Regions from separate parts of the Arthrobacter sp. SLBN-53 genome, predicted to be linked through region 1. Evidence: riboswitches for the same ligand, from Rfam matches in the RefSeq annotation. Region 1 holds a riboswitch; the other holds the start of a gene.
What was found. Region 1 has a riboswitch for cobalamin ahead of FBY28_RS05130 (ABC transporter substrate-binding protein). Riboswitches for the same ligand answer to the same signal wherever they lie in the genome.

Region 1 (7,986 bases):
ATCCTGAACCGGGTGGAAACCGTCCCGGCGACCCGTCAGTACCGCTATGTCGACTACTGGGGCACGGCGGTCACCACGTTCGATCTGCACGCGCCGCACACCGAACTGGAGGTGACGGCGTCCTCGGTGGTGGAGACCGAGCAACCGGTCATCCCGGAGTCTTCGGTGACGTGGGAAGACCTGGAATCGGAGGCCGTGATCGACCGCTTCGACGAGTTGCTGACCCCGACGGTCTACACACCGGCCAGCAAGCGCATGGAGCGGGTGGGCCGCCAGATCATGAAGAATCACGACCCCCAGCAGGCGGTCATCGAGGCATCGCGATGGGTGACCGGTGAACTCAAGTACGTGTCCGGCACCACCGGCGTGCACTCCTCGGGCCTGGACGCGCTGCGCGAGGGCAAGGGTGTCTGCCAGGATTTCGCGCACCTGACGCTGATCCTGTTGCGCAGCATGGGAATACCGGCCCGCTATGTGTCGGGGTACCTGCACCCCAAGCGCACCGCCAAGGTGGGTGACACCGTCGAAGGACAGAGCCATGCCTGGATCCAGGCCTGGACCGGCGACTGGTGGCACTACGACCCGACCAACGACAAGGACATCAACGAGCAGTACATCAGCGTGGGTGTGGGCCGGGACTACGCCGACGTGACCCCGCTGAAGGGCATCTACTCGGGTGAGGGATCCACCGACCTCGACGTGGTCGTGGAGATCACCCGGCTGGCTTGACGCAGACGCCGGGGTGAACCTGCACCCGGTGCAGATCGTTGCCGAGTTCGATCTGTCGGTCGAAGGTGGTGGCTGCCAGCGCCCGCCACTGATCTTCGGTGCCCGGCGCCATGGCGGGCACGTAATGGGTCAGGATCAGGATGCCGACGCCGGCGCGCGCGGCGGTATCGGCGGCCTGTTCCACACTGGAGTGGTAGTCGCAGATGTCGCGCACCCGCTGCAGGGGCACCGCCTCGATCAGATCGCGACGAATCGCGGTGTGCACCAAAGCGCCTGCCCCGGAGGTCAGCGCATCAAGCGTGGCGCACGGCACCGTATCGCCGGCGAGCACCACCGAGGCGCCACCGTGATCGATGCGGAAGGCGATGGTCGGCGCGACCGGTCGGTGGTCGGTGGGCGCGACGCGCACCTGCACGCCGCCCTCATCCCACACCATCCCGTCGGTGTACTCGTGCACCTGCACCCGCGGTGGTCCGGTCAGATCGGCGTGGTGCTCCAGTCGGTAGGAGATGTCATGGCCGAACGCGGCCAGCATCGCCTTGACCACGTCGGCGGTGCCGGGCGGCCCGATGATGGGCAGCGGTGTGGGGTCGGGGTCGAAGGTGCCGATCCACCGGGTGATCAGGACATCGCCCAGATCGGCGATATGGTCGCTGTGTAGGTGGGTCAGCAACAGCGCGCTGAGCTGGGGCGCGCCGGAGCCCGCAGCGGCGAGTCTCTGCAGTACCCCGCGGCCGCAGTCGACGAGGAACGTCTGGTCCGCTGCGCGGATCAGGGTGGACGGGCCCGCCCGGTCCGGGTCGGGGATGGGGCTGCCGGTTCCCAACAGAGTCACCTCGATCATGGCCCACATATACCGCCGCAATCGTCCGCAGGTGGCAGATCCGACGTAGCCTGAATGTGGCGGAGGTCACATATCGCGGGAGGGCGTCATGCGGATAGCCGACGTACTGCGGAACAAGGGGTCGGCGGTGGCCACGATCGCACCGGAGACATCGGTGGCCGATCTGCTCGCGGGCCTGGTCGGGCGGAATATCGGCGCGATGGTGGTCGTCGGTCCGGACGGGCCGGTCGGCATCGTCTCCGAGCGCGATGTGGTGCGCCGTCTGCATGATCTGGGTCTGGATCTGCTGACCAGACCGGTCGGCGAGATCATGACCACGCATCTGGTGTTCTGTGCACCCGAGGACTCGGTCGACAGTCTGAGTGCGGCGATGACCCATCACCGGGTGCGGCACATCCCGGTGCTCCAGGACGGCCGGTTGGCCGGGATCGTGAGCATCGGGGACCTGCTCAAGAGCCGCATGCAGGAACTGGAGTCCAGCACGGAGTACTTGCAGGCGTACATCACGCAGGGCTGAATGGACGGGTGCGTGACCCACAGGTACGACCCGCCGCCCGTTCCGATGTCGACACCCTGGGCCGGGTGCTGGGCCGGGCGTTCTTCGACGATCCGGTGATGGCGTGGATGCTGCCCGACCCGCAGGCGCGTCGGCGCAAACTGCACAAGCTGTTCGCCGGACTGACCCGCCATCACCATCTGGCTCGCGGCGGGGTGGAGGTCGCCTGTGCGGAGTCCGGCATCGCGGCGGCGGCGCTGTGGGACCCGCCGGGTCAGTGGCGGCACACCGCGGCCGAGGAATTGCGTGCGGCGCCATCGATGCTGCTGACCTTCGGCGGTGCGGTGCGCCGCGGGATGCAGGTATCGGAGTTGATGAAGCGGTCGCACCCCGACGAGCCGCACTGGTATCTCGCCGTGATCGGCAGCGATCCGCAGGTACGTGGTGGCGGCTTCGGTCACGCGCTGATGCGGTCGCGGTTGGACCGTTGCGATGCCGAGTACGCGCCCGTCTACCTGGAGTCCAGCAACCCCGACAACATCGGTTACTACCAGCGCTTCGGCTTCGAGGTCACCGGAGAGATCACCCTGCGCGACGGGGGACCCGTCATGTACCCGATGTGGCGCAACCCGCGGTAAACCCGTCTGCGGTGCAAGCCGGTAGAGTTCGGTGCTGACCTGCAGGGGAATCCGGTGACAATCCGGAGCTGACGCGCAGCGGTGTGAGGCATGGCCTCGAGCCCGAATGCCTGCGGTCGTGCCACCGTCGACGGCTCCGCGTTTGGGCCCTGTACCGAAGGAAGTCACCGCCGTGCGGGTGATCGTCACGCTGCTCTGTCTTGTCCTCACCGTCACCGCCTGTGGCAGAGCGGAGGCGCCGGCTCCCGCACCCGCTGCCGCGGCCGTAGAAGCCGGCGGTACCAGCTATCCGCTGACGCTGCAGAACTGCGGCGTGCAGGTCACCTTCGAGCATGCGCCGCGACGCGCGGTGTCGCTGTATCAGGCCTCCACCGAGATCCTGCTCTCCCTCGGCCTGGCCGACCGGATGGCGGGCACCTCCACCTGGTTCGACCCGGTGCTGCCCGCGTTGGCCGCCGACAACGACCGGGTGCCCCGGATCGCCGACAACGACCCGAGCCTGGAGGCGGTGCTCGATCTGGAACCCGATCTCATCACCTCGGCGAGCGCCCATACGTTCACCCCTGCTGTCGTCGGTGAGCGCGCCCGCCTGGCCGAACTCGGCATCCCCACCTACCAGTCGCCATCGGTGTGCACCGACGCCATCGTCGACGGTGAGACGGTGACGCGTACCGCACCGCTGGAGATGGACACGCTGTTTCGTGAAATCACCGAGCTGGCACAGATTTTCGACGTCCAGGACCGTGGCGCGGAGCTGGTGAGCCGGCTCAGGCAGCGGCTCGACGACGCACCTCGGATCGCGGCGCGCGAGGCCACGGTGGCGTTCTGGTTCTCCGGGTTGCGCACCCCGTACCTGGCCGGCTGTTGTTCGGCGCCCGGGCTCTACGCCCGCGAGTTCGGCGCCACCAATGTATTCGCCGACGCCGCCGAGGACTGGCCCGAGATCAGCTGGGAGGCGCTGGCCGACCGCAACCCCGACGTGCTGGTGCTGGCCGATCTGAGCCGCAAACGCATCGACGGGGACGCCCTCGACACCAAGATTGCGTTCCTGGAGTCCAACCCCGTCACCCGGAACATGACGGCCGTTCAGCAGAAGCGCTACGTCGTGCTGACGGGCTCCGAACTCGACCCGGGTATCCGTCAGATCGACGCCGTGGAGAAACTCGCCGACGGTTTCGCGACGATCGGGGAACCGAAATGATCGTCCGCGCCGTGCTCGGCATCGCCGCCGTGTCGGCGCTGACCGCCTGCGGACAGTCGGCGGTCAGCGCCCGCAATGACGCCGCAAGCGCCGGTTATCCCATGACGGTGAGCAACTGCGGTCGCGATGTCGTCATTCCCGCGCCGCCGCAGCGCGCGGTCTCGCTGAACCAGGGGTCTACCGAGATCCTGCTGTCGCTCGGGCTCGCCGACCGCATGGTCGGCACCGCCACCTGGACAGATCCGGTCCGGGAGAATCTCGCCGCGGCCAACGCCACGGTTCCGAAACTGGCGGAGAACAAGCCATCGCTGGAGACGGTGCTCGACACCGAACCCGATTTCGTATCGGCATCCTTCGCCGGAACGCTCGGGCCCGGCGGCGTTGCCGACCGCGATCAGTTCGGGTCCCTCGGGGTGCCCACCTATGTGGCACCCAGTGATTGCGTGGGCAGGATGTCTGTGGACACCGACGGACCGCGTGACGAACCGTTCACCATGGCCGCCATCTACCAGGAGATCCGAGAGCTGGCACGCATTTTCGACGTCATCGAGCGTGGTGAGGAGCTGGTCGCCCAGTTGGAGCAGCGGATGCAGGCCAACCGGTTGCAGGTCGATGCCGATCTCGGGTACTGGTTCTCCGATATCCGAGCGCCGTATTTCGCCGGGTGCTGCGGCTCGCCGGGCGTCATCACCGACGCGGTCGGTGCGCGCAACATCTTCGTCGACACCACCGAGGAGTGGCCGCAGGTCAGCTGGGAGGTGATCGCCGAACGCGATCCCGACGTCCTGGTGCTCGCGGACCTGAGCCGGCGCACCATCGACGGTGACGCGCTGGATGCGAAGATCGCCTTCTTGGAGTCCAATCCGGTGACCTCGCGGCTGACCGCCGTGCAGCAGAAGCGCTACATCGTGGTCAACGGCGCCGACCTCAACCCGTCCATCCGCACCGTCGACGGCACCGAGAAGGTCGCCGACGGACTGCGCCGCTTCGGATACGCCGGCGCACGGTGACGCTGCGCACGCCCTCGTTGGCCGTCCTCTGGATACTGGGACTGGCGCTGCTGGTCGCCTCGGCGGCGGCGGCCATCACCATCGGCCCGGCGGCCCTGTCCGTCCGTGACGTCTATGGGATCGTCGCCGAACATCTTGGTGCCGGTCCCTCGGGCGCGACCAGGATCCAGGACGGCATCGTGTGGCAGCTGCGGTTGCCGCGGGTGCTGCTCGCCGCGGTATGCGGTGCGGGGCTGGCCCTGTGTGGTGCGATTCTGCAGTCGCTGCTGCGCAATCCGCTGGCCGATCCGTTCGTGCTCGGAGTGTCCTCGGGCGCCTCGACCGGCGCGGTGTTGATCGCGGTGCTCGGGGTCGGCGCGGGCGCGCTCACGCTCTCCGGTGGCGCATTCGTCGGAGCGGTGCTGTCCTTCGGGGTGGTGCTGCTGTTGGCGCATGCCGCGGGCGGCGGCACCGACCGGGTGGTGCTGGCCGGTGTTGCTGCCACGCAACTGTTCTCGGCGTTGACATCGTTCATCGTCTTGTCATCGGCCGACGCCGAGCAGACCCGGGGCGTGCTGTTCTGGTTGCTCGGTTCCCTTGCCGGGGTGTCCTGGACCGATGTCGCGGTCTGCGGTGTGGTGGTGGGCACCGGACTGGTGTGCTGTTTGGCCTACGCGCGGGCGCTGGACGCCTTCGCCTTCGGTGACGACGCCGCGGCCACCCTCGGGGTGTCGGTCCGGCAGGCCCGCATCGTGTTGCTGGTGATGACCGCGCTGATCACCGCCGCGCTGGTCAGCGCTGCCGGGGCGATCGGATTCGTCGGGTTGGTGTTACCGCACGCCGCCCGATTCGTGGTGGGGCCCGCGCATCTACGTCTGTTGCCGACGGTGGCCATCTTCGGCGCGGTGTTCATGGTGTGGGTCGACACGTTGGCCCGCACCGTGTTCGCGCCGCAGGAGCTACCCACCGGGGTGGTGACCGCGCTGTTGGGTGTGCCTGCGTTCGCGTTGATCCTGTTGCGCCGCCGGGGGATACCGGCATGAGCGCAGCTTGCAAGAGAATCGTCGACACATGAGCCTGCGCGCGGACCGGGTCGGCTGGACACGCTCGGGCCGAATGGTGCTCGACGGTGTCACCCTGAAGCCCGCGGCGGGCAGCACCGTGGGACTGCTCGGGCCGAACGGATCCGGTAAGTCCTCGCTGCTCAAGCTGCTCGCCGGGGTCGATCACCCCGACGACGGGGTGGTCGAACTCGATGGCCGTCCGATAGCCCGGATGTCGCGGCGCACCCTGGCCCGGCGAGTGGCGATGGTGGCCCAGCACGCCGAGACCGAGTTACACATCACGGTGCGTGATGTGGTGCGGCTGGGGCGGATCCCGTACACCGGCATGATCGGGACGGACACCGAGGGCACGGCGGTGGTGGACCGCGCGTTGGCAGCGACCGGGCTGACCGATATGACCGAACGGTTCTGGCAGACCCTGTCCGGCGGTGAGCGCCAGCGGGTCCAGATCGCCAGGGCGCTGGCCCAGGACCCGGACCACCTGCTGCTCGACGAGCCGACCAACCACCTCGACATCGCCCACCAGTTGGAGATCCTGGTGCTGGTCCGCCGGCTGGACATCACGACGGTCGTCGCGCTGCACGACCTCAATCTGGCGGCGATGTTCTGCGATCACATCGTGGTGCTGTCCGGCGGGATCGTCGTGGCGACGGGAATTCCCGCCGAGGTGCTTACCGAAGAGCTGATCGAGATGGTGTACGGGGTCCGATGCCGGGTCAGCGTCGAGGACGGGCTGCCGCATGTTCGGTTCGCGCTCGACTGATCAGGCGACCGGTTGGATCTCCCGATCGGCCAGCGAGTTGCCGGCGAAAGCGCCGCGGTAACGCGCGGCCGGATGGCTGTCGGGCAGCCGGTCACCCTTGCCGAGCAGCTTGTGGCGCAACGTACCCGACTTGTCGGTGCCGAGCAGGCCGCGCTCACGCAAGGTGGGGAACAGCCGGTCGGCCACCTCGCGGAACGATTGTGGAACCGTCGCGTGATAGACGTTGATCCCGTCCACACCGGCCTCCCGCCATTCTTCCAAGCGATCCGCGATCTCGGTGGGGGTGCCCACGACCCGGTTGGCGCCCTCCATCACCCATGCCATGTCGCGGATGGTGGGCTCCTCGTTGCCGGAAACCTCGGCGGCCCAGCGCTTGAAGCTCTGGATGCCGGTGAACTCACCGAGCTCACTGATCGGGGTATCCAGCGGCAGCCCGCCCGCGTCGATACCGGCATCGCCGAGTGCGTGCAAGGCGATGCCCTCCAGATCGAGGTAGCGCTTGAGTTCGTCGTTGCGTCGGATCGCGTCGGCATGGGTGTCGCCGATGACGAAGGACAGGCCTTGGGCAAAGGTGATGTCGTCGGGATCCCTGCCGTACTCGGCGGCCAGTGATCGGGTTTCGGTGGTCAGCTTGTAGGCATCCGCCGGTGAGGGGCTGCCGATGTAGACGCCCTCGGCATTACGTGCCGAGAACAGTTGGCCCGCGGGGGAGGAACCGGCCTGGAACAGCACCGGTGTGCGTTGCGGAGACGGTGAGGTGAAATGCGGTCCCTCGACGCGGTAGCGCGGTCCGACGTGGTTGATCCGGTGGATCTTCGCCGGGTCGGAATGCACGCTGCGCTGCTTGTCCTGTACCAGCGCGTCCTCGTCCCAGGAACCCTCCCAGAGTTTGTAGGCGACGTCGACGTATTCGTGGGCCCACTCGTAGCGCTCGTCGTGGGCGAGGGTGCCCTCGTGGCCGAAACTGCGAAACATGTTGGCGTTGAAGCTGGTCACGATGTTCCAGCCCAGCCGGCCCTCGGTGTAATGATCGAGTGAGGACATCCGCCTGGCGAAATTGAACGGGTGATCCTGGATGATCGAGCTGGTGAACACGATGCCGAGGTTCTCCGTCACCGCCGCGAGCGCCGACGCCAGCACCGAGGGATCGTTCACCGGGATCTGGATGCCCGCCTCGACCGATTTGCGCCAGTTGCCGTTCCACGGCGCGCGCAACCCGAAGACATCGGCGAAGAACAGCAGATCGTAGCCCGCCTTGTCGA
Region 2 (7,986 bases), 2.2 Mb from region 1:
ACGAGATATCTGCGGTCGGACAGTTGCAGGCCATGCAGGACCTCATGGCGAAATACGGTGACGGCGACAAGACGGTGTGGACAAGTGAATACGGTCTGCCGACCTCCTATGTCTCCGAGGCCCAGCAGGCCGAGTTCATCGACGATTTCATGTCAACCTGGTCCGAACTCGACGGCGTAGGACCACAATTCATCTATTCCCTGGTCGACAGGGACTCCGGATCGACCGAAGTCGAGGACACCTGGGGCCTGTTCCGCGACGACTACACACCCAAGCAGGCCGCCACCGTGGTCCAGGCCTGGATCGCCGAGAACGGCCCTGTTCCAGAAGATGGCATCCCGGTGGATGAATTGCCGACGCCGGAGGAATTGCCGGACGCTCCGGTGGCCCCGGAGGCTCCGGTGGTCGAGGAGCCGGCGCCGGCGGATCCGGTGGCCGAGGCGATGTCGAATTGGCAGGCAGCACTGGCCGAAGCGGCGGCCAACTGGGCAGCAACCTGGGGCCAGCCGAACAGCACCGGCACGACGACACAGTCCATCGCCGGTACAACCGCACCCACCACGGCCTTGCGCACCGCCACCGCACCGGACGATGACGAGGTCGACGCGCCCACCAGCGCAACCGATCCCGCCCTGGAGAGCGCCGATTCGTCGCGGGCGGCGGTCCTCGAGGCGACTCAGCCCGAACCCGAGGGCACCTCGTCGCGGACGACCACCTCACGGACGACCACGTCTGAACCGGACACCGCCGACACGACCGACACCCCCGGCGGGCAAGAGACGGCGACGAACGACTCGACCACCCGTTCGTCGGGTTCGGGAACGGATTCGACCGCTACCGACTCAAGCTCCACAACAGACGGTTCCACCACCGGTTCGTCCGGATCCAGTGTCAACGGGTCCACGGGCTCGGACGCCGGGTCGACCGAGTAAGCACGGCAATACCGGCCGGGGTGGCGCACTCGTCACCCCGGCCGGCTTATCTGCACCATCAAAATTCCTAAACTTCCCATGTCAAAGCCGATTTTTCGCACCTGTATGGAGCTAATGTCAGAACTGGCTGAGCAACTGCCAACCAGATTTCGGCTTGCGGGGAGTCGTCATGAACAGGGCATGTCTGCGGACCCTTCGCCAACGCACCACAGTCACCATTGCCTCGGCTGTGGTGCTGGCCACCATCTGCACCGGCGCTGACCCCAGAGCCCCAGCGTCGCGTGTGGCGGGTGCGTCTGTCGATCTCGTTGCCGCCATCGACCAGATGCCCACCACCATCGGGCTAGCCGACTCCAACCTGGTGCGGCTCGGCGACCACGCCCTCATCGACAAACAACTCGACATGATGCAGTCCCTCGGGGTTCAGAACGTCCGCATCGGGATCTCCTGGATCAGCACCCAACTGACCGAAGATGGCAACTTCTACTGGGGCGATACCGACTACGTCATCAATGAGGCTCACCGCCGCGGAATGGGGGTGCTCGGGGTGCTTCACGAAACCCCGAACTGGGCCAAGGCCGATCCCGACACACTCCCCCTGTCCGGTATGCCGCGGTCCAGCGCTTTCGCCGCGTTCGCCGGGGCCGTCGCCGAGAGGTACGCCGGCAAGATCTCGGCGCTGGAGGTGTGGAACGAACCCAACGGCCGTTTCTTCCTCAATCCGGTTGACCCCGCGGGTTACACCGAACTGGTCAAGGCCGCCTACACCGCCATCAAGGCACATGATGACCCACTGGATCCCGATGATGACATCACCGTGGTTGCAGGGGTTTTGGGATCCGGACGCACGCTCGGCAACAACTTCACCATGAATCCCATCGACTTTCTCCAGGGGATGTACGACAACGGCGCGCACGGCTTCTTCGATGCGTTCTCATTCCACCCGTACCACTACGACATCCCCTTCTCCGAGGGTGCAACCCAATCGGATTCACCCATTCTGCAACTGCGCGATATCCGCGCGCTCATGGAGCAATACGGAGACGGCGCCCTGAAGGTCTGGGCCAGTGAGTACGGCCTACCGACAACCCCGCTCAATCCCTCCGCTCCTTGGCTGTACAACTCGCCCGACAAGCAGGCGGAGTTCCTTGAAGACTTCCTCCGAAGCTGGCAGCGCGAGAACGGTACCGGACCGATCTTCATCTACTCCACGCGTGACCTGAACAGCGGAAGTTCCAGCGACCAAGACAATTTCGGCATCTGGTACACCGACTGGAGCGAGAAGCCCGCTGTGCAGGTCATCCGCGACTTCCTGGACAGTCTGGACCCCGGCTACCCGATCATCGAGGCCATCAGGAACACGGTCAACTGGATCGTGGAGACCTCGGGCCGGGCGATCAGCGGCCTGGTCGATATCGGTCTGGCGGTGGCAGACGCCATCATCGACGCCACCGTCTGGGTGGTGAAAACCGTTGCCCGGGTGGCGGTCGACGTCATCGGTGGAGTGGTCGACCTGACGTCCAGGGTCGTGCGCGGTATTGCCGAGGCCATCGGTAACGCCGTCACGTGGGTCGTAGACCGGGTCGAGAGCTGTTTGGGTATCGACGAACCGGCGCCGCCGGTACCCGAGGTCGGTTCGTCCCCCGCAGCATCCCCGCGCAGCGAAACCCGGATGGTGTCGGTCACCGCCATCGCCGAACAGGTCGAACCCGTCGCTGATCACAGTGACGCACCGAGGTCCGACGAGCTCGACATCGAGGAGCCGGCGTCCGAATCGGGGAACGTCGTCCTCGAGACGGTCGAGCCCGACGAACCCGGTGTGGCGTCGCCTCAGACGTTCGAGCCCGAAACCGGTGCCGACAGCCCGTTCGGGGTCGACCCGGAGGCCGAAGAGGAAGCAGCCGAGGAGGCAGCGAGTGATGTCGAGACCAGCGAGCGCGAGGCAACTCCGGACGAGGCGTCAAATCCGACGGTGAACAGCGAACGACCTGCGGAATCGGCAGACAACACGGACACCCGGACCCCCTCGTCCGCGTGAAGCGGTTCTAGAAGACGCGGATCCAATCGACCAGCATCTCGGCCGGATAGTTGCCGCCGGCGGGCTCGCGGCCGCCGGAGCCGCCGATGGCGATGTTGAACACCGGAGCCATCGTGAAGCCCGGATCATTGAACGGCCATTCTCTGAGCGAGTCCGCGCGCACCGTCCAGAACGGTTCCATGCCCGGCTCGTAGTCGCGCCAGAAGTACATCCCCTCGGGCTTCCAGGTCATCCGCCAGGTATGCCAGTTGCTGTCGATGGGGTGTTTGAACGTCTGGAACTGGGTGCCGTCCAGACTCGCGTGAACGGTGGTTCCCGAGGGCCAATCCTGATTGCCGTACCACTCGAACAGGTCGACCTCGCCGCCGCGCACCGGATTGTCGTTGAGCAGCCAGAAGGCCGGCCACGCGCCGTTGGTCAGGCAGTTCAGTTTGACGCGCGCCTCCCACGTCGTCCCCACTCCGCCGCGCCAGTTACCGATGATCTTGGCGCTGGCGAACTTCTCCTGGATATTGGCGCCCGGGCCCTCGGTGGCGCGGATGACCAGGTTGCCGTTACCGTCCTGAAAGACGTGTTCCTGGTCGGTGACATAGCGGCCCATGTTGAACGGCTTGTCCCATTCGACCGGGTTCCGGATGGTCTCACGCTGCGGCACGATGAACCACGACGCCGGATTCGGCGGTGACCCGGCAGGACCATTGAATTCGTCCTGCCACAGGATGGGCGGCGCCGCCGCTTCGGGCGTCGGAGCCCCCGGCCCGGGCCCTAGATCACCGGGCAACGGCTCGCCGTGAGCGGTCGCGGTGGGGAGTGCGGCGGCCGCCGCACCGAGTCCGAGCATCAACATCGCACTGCGTCGATCGAATTCAGCCACAGCCGACCATAACCAGCCGTGGCGGATTTCGCGCAAAGCCGCGCCAACCTCATGGCTCGCTGACTGCGATCTCAGCGACGACCGGGGCCGCGACATGCGGATGCCGCAGGCCGCAGTTGCAGCGTCTTACCAGCTGAGCGGCTACCAACCCGCGGATCCGGGTAGAGTCCCATCTACAACTGGTCTGCCTGCGGTGTGAACTCAGCACTGCCGGCATCGAGCCACGGGATCGGTATCTACCCGTGGTGAGAGGGAACCCGGTGAGAATCCGGGACTGTCCCGCAGCGGTATGCAGGAACGACCGCCGTCAACGGCACTGGTGCGCAGCACCGGGAAGCGACGGCCAGTAGGAATACCTTTGGGTATGTGCCTGTGAGTCCGAAGACCTGCCAGTTGTGTCGGGCGCGCCGCGCCCGACGGCGCATCGCCTCGTGGACTGGGCGTATGGCCGATAGCGGCCTCGGCATACCTGCGGCGGCCTCTTCGGTTGCACGTTCCTGTGGGCGGTGGGCTCCCCATCGTTGTTGAAGGACTCTGTGTGACAACACAATCTGCCCCCACGTTCACCGCCACCATACTGGGGTCGCCGCGTGTCGGCCCTAACCGCGAGCTGAAGCGCGCGGTTGAGAAGTACTGGTCCAAGAAGATCGACCGCGCCGAACTCGAAGCTGTGGCAGCCACCCTGCGGGGTGACACGGTGCGCCAGCTCGCCGACGCCGGCGTCGACTCGATACCGGTCAACACGTTCTCGTACTACGACCACATGCTGGACCAGTCGGTGTTACTGGGCACCCTGCCCCCGCGTGTTGCGGGCGTCCACGACGACCTGGACCGCTACTTCGCCGCTGCCCGCGGCGGGACCTATGACGGCGTCGACGTAGCCCCCTTGGAGATGACCAAGTGGTTCGACACCAACTATCACTACATCGTCCCCGAAATCGGCCCGGATACCACTTTCTCGCTGAATCCCGGCAAACTGCTGGCCGAACTCGATGAGGCGGCGGCGGTCGATGTCCCGCTGCGACCGGTGGTCGTGGGTCCCATCACCTATCTGGCGCTGAGCAAGGCCGTCGACGGTGCCGGCGCGCCGATCGAGCGGCTCGACGAATTGGTCGGCGTCTACGCCCAACTGCTGGAGCTCCTTGCCGAACGCGGGGTCGGTTGGGTTCAGATCGACGAGCCGATCCTGGTCACCGACAACATCGACGACGTCGGTGCACTGGCAGAGACCACGTACACCCGGCTCGGTGCGCTCACCCACCGCCCGGCCATCTTCGTCGCGACATACTTCGGCCAGTTGACCGACACGCTGCCTGCCCTGGCCCGCACCTCTGTCGAGGCCATCGGAATCGACGCGGTGTACGGCTCGGTGGACGCCGTTTCTGCCGTGCCGGAACTGGCCGGAAAGACCGTCGTCGCCGGCATTGTCGACGGACGCAACATCTGGCGCACCGACCTGGAGAGCGCGCTGACCACGCTCGCCACCCTCGTGGGTCCGGCCGGCCACGTCGTCGTGTCGACATCCTGCTCGACCCTGCACGTCCCGTACGCGTTGGAGCCCGAGACCGACCTCGATGAGGCATTGCGTAGTTGGTTGGCATTCGGCGCCGAGAAGGTCGCCGAAGTGGTGACCTTGGCCAAGGGGCTCGCGCAGGGCCGGGAAGCCATCGCCTCGGAGATCGAAACATCGAACGCCGCAGCGGCTTCCCGCAAGGTCGACCTTCGGTTGAACAACACCGATATCCGCTCCAGGCTCGACGCCATCCGGGCGGCAGGAGCGTCCGGACGGGGCATCGCCGCCGATCGGCGCACCGCGCAGCAGAAACGGCTTAACCTCCCCACGCTGCCGACCACGACAATCGGTTCATATCCGCAAACCACCGAGATTCGGGTGGCACGCGCCGATCTCCGCGCCGGCAGGATCGACGAGACTCAGTATGAGCAGAAGATGAAAGACGAGGTCGCAGCCGTCATCGCGTTGCAGGAAGAACTCGGAATCGACGTGCTGGTGCACGGTGAGCCCGAGCGCAACGACATGGTGCAGTACTTCGCCGAGCAGTTGGACGGGTTCTTCGCCACCCAGAACGGCTGGGTGCAGTCCTACGGGTCCCGGTGTGTCCGTCCCCCGATTCTCTACGGTGACGTGGCGCGTCCGTGGCCGATGACCGTCGCGTGGGCGGCCTACGCACAGTCGCTCACCGCCAAACCGGTCAAGGGAATGCTGACCGGTCCGGTGACCATCCTGGCGTGGTCATTCGTCCGTGATGACCAACCGCTGGCCGACACGGCTGCACAGGTCGCACTCGCCATCCGGGACGAGACGGTGGACCTGGAGAAAGCCGGTATCGCCATCATCCAGGTCGACGAGCCTGCGCTGCGGGAACTGCTCCCATTGCGCTCCAAGGAGAAACAGGATTACCTGGCGTGGTCGGTGGAGGCCTTCAGGTTGGCCACTGCGGGTGTGCGCGACGACACCCAGGTGCACACCCATCTGTGCTACTCGGAGTTCGGGGAAGTGATCGGCGCCATCGCCGACCTCGACGCCGACGTCACGTCCATCGAGGCCGCACGATCGCATATGGAGGTGCTCACCGATCTCAACGCGGTGGGCTTCAGCAATGGAGTGGGACCGGGTGTCTACGATATTCATTCCCCGCGGGTGCCGACCAAGCAGGAGATAATCGTGGCGCTACGTGAGGCGCTGGAAGCGGTTCCTGTGGAACGCCTTTGGGTAAACCCGGACTGCGGTTTGAAGACCCGCAGGACCGACGAGATCAGCGAGTCGCTCCGCAACATGGTCGAGGCCGCCAAGGTGGTGCGCGCAGAACGGTGACGACAGTCGTGCCCCGGAGTCCTTACGGGCTCCGGGGCACGGTCTCATTGAGCACTCAGGGGCACTGTAGGCGCTCGGGCTGTTCCAGCAAGTGCCTCGAGCACCGCGATGGTGTCGAGCGTCTCTGGGACGTCGTGGACCCGCACGGTGTCAACTCCGGCTGTCCACGCGGCGCCCAACACAGCAAGCGAGGCCGCCAACCGACCATCCGCACCGCGGCCGGTCAGCGCACCGAGAAAAGACTTGCGGCTCACCCCCAGTACGACGGGAAATGGCCCGCCGCACAGATCAGGTAGTCGGCGCAGCAATTCGAGGTTGTCGGCAACAGACTTGCCGAACCCGATTCCCGGATCCACCCACACCGGCCGGGCACCGGCTGTGAACGCCGATTCAGCCGTTCCCTGGACAAAGGCTCGCGCCTCGGCATTCACGTCGCCATACTCCGGGTAGCCTTCTGCCAGAACCGGAACCGTATGCGCGTGCATGCTCACATATCCGACACTCAGTCTCCCGGCGAGGTCGTACAGCTTGCCGGACACGTCGTTGATGATGCGGGCTCCGGCCCGGACCGCTTCCTCCGCGACCTCACGATTACGGGTATCGACAGACACCACACCGCAATGTGCGAGTTCGGCGACGATCGGCACCACCCGGTCGATCTCTTCGTCCACCGATACCGGAACGGCTCCGGGCCGAGTGGATTCTCCGCCGACGTCCACCGCCCAGGCTCCGTCGTCGAACATCATCAGACCGGCCTCCACCGCCGGATCGGCCGTATCGAATCTGCTTTGCGCCCAGAAGGAGTCGGGTGTCGCGTTGAGGATGCCCATGACCCGCATCGGCGTGTCGCGGTCACGTGCGCTCGTCACGGCGACCAGTACGCCAGCATCTCGGCGAACGTGTCGAACGCCGGACCGCTGATACCGTAGGGGGCCTCAAAGTGCACGCTCAGCGGAAATCCCAGGTCGGCAACACCGTCGATGACCTTCTCGTACAGATCCACGAGGAGCCGTCGTTTCGTATCCGGGTCACTGGTGGCCAGTTCTCGGACGAAAGCCTGCTCCCGCGCGACGGTCTCGTTACCTGCATCGCGGATCAACCAGTCGATCAGGCCGACCCGATCCTCTATCTTCGGCACGAATCCGAACGACAACAGGATCTCCGGTCGATGCGGGCTGGTTCGGGCGAAATCACGCAGGAATCCGGTGATCGCGTCGGAGTACAGCAGCTGCGTCATGCCGAATGTTGCGCCCTTGGCGCATTTGACGTCGAATCTGTCCTGCTCCGCCTCGCGGGTCGGGATCAGTAT

Region 2: it holds a riboswitch for cobalamin, as region 1 does, so the genes downstream of both, metE (5-methyltetrahydropteroyltriglutamate--homocysteine S-methyltransferase) here and FBY28_RS05130 (ABC transporter substrate-binding protein) in region 1, are expected to answer to the same signal.

The regions. Positions count from the first base shown of each region.
Region 1 is NZ_VFNN01000001.1:1,073,870-1,081,855, reverse strand. It holds gene FBY28_RS05150 (transglutaminase family protein) at 1-729, shown strand, start outside; gene FBY28_RS05145 (ribonuclease Z) at 713-1,573, opposite strand; gene FBY28_RS05140 (CBS domain-containing protein) at 1,662-2,090, shown strand; gene FBY28_RS05135 (GNAT family N-acetyltransferase) at 2,099-2,707, shown strand; cobalamin riboswitch at 2,710-2,839, shown strand; gene FBY28_RS05130 (ABC transporter substrate-binding protein) at 2,880-3,908, shown strand; gene FBY28_RS05125 (ABC transporter substrate-binding protein) at 3,905-4,918, shown strand; gene FBY28_RS05120 (FecCD family ABC transporter permease) at 4,915-5,940, shown strand; gene FBY28_RS05115 (ABC transporter ATP-binding protein) at 5,969-6,724, shown strand; gene FBY28_RS05110 (LLM class flavin-dependent oxidoreductase) at 6,725-7,986, opposite strand, start outside.
Region 2 is NZ_VFNN01000001.1:3,299,054-3,307,039, reverse strand. It holds gene FBY28_RS15775 (cellulase family glycosylhydrolase) at 1-932, shown strand, start outside; gene FBY28_RS15770 (cellulase family glycosylhydrolase) at 1,102-2,970, shown strand; gene FBY28_RS15765 (glycoside hydrolase family 16 protein) at 2,978-3,844, opposite strand; cobalamin riboswitch at 4,058-4,252, shown strand; gene metE (5-methyltetrahydropteroyltriglutamate--homocysteine S-methyltransferase) at 4,383-6,677, shown strand; gene folP (dihydropteroate synthase) at 6,722-7,507, opposite strand; partial or broken gene FBY28_RS26220 (mycobacterial-type methylenetetrahydrofolate reductase) at 7,543-7,986, opposite strand, start outside.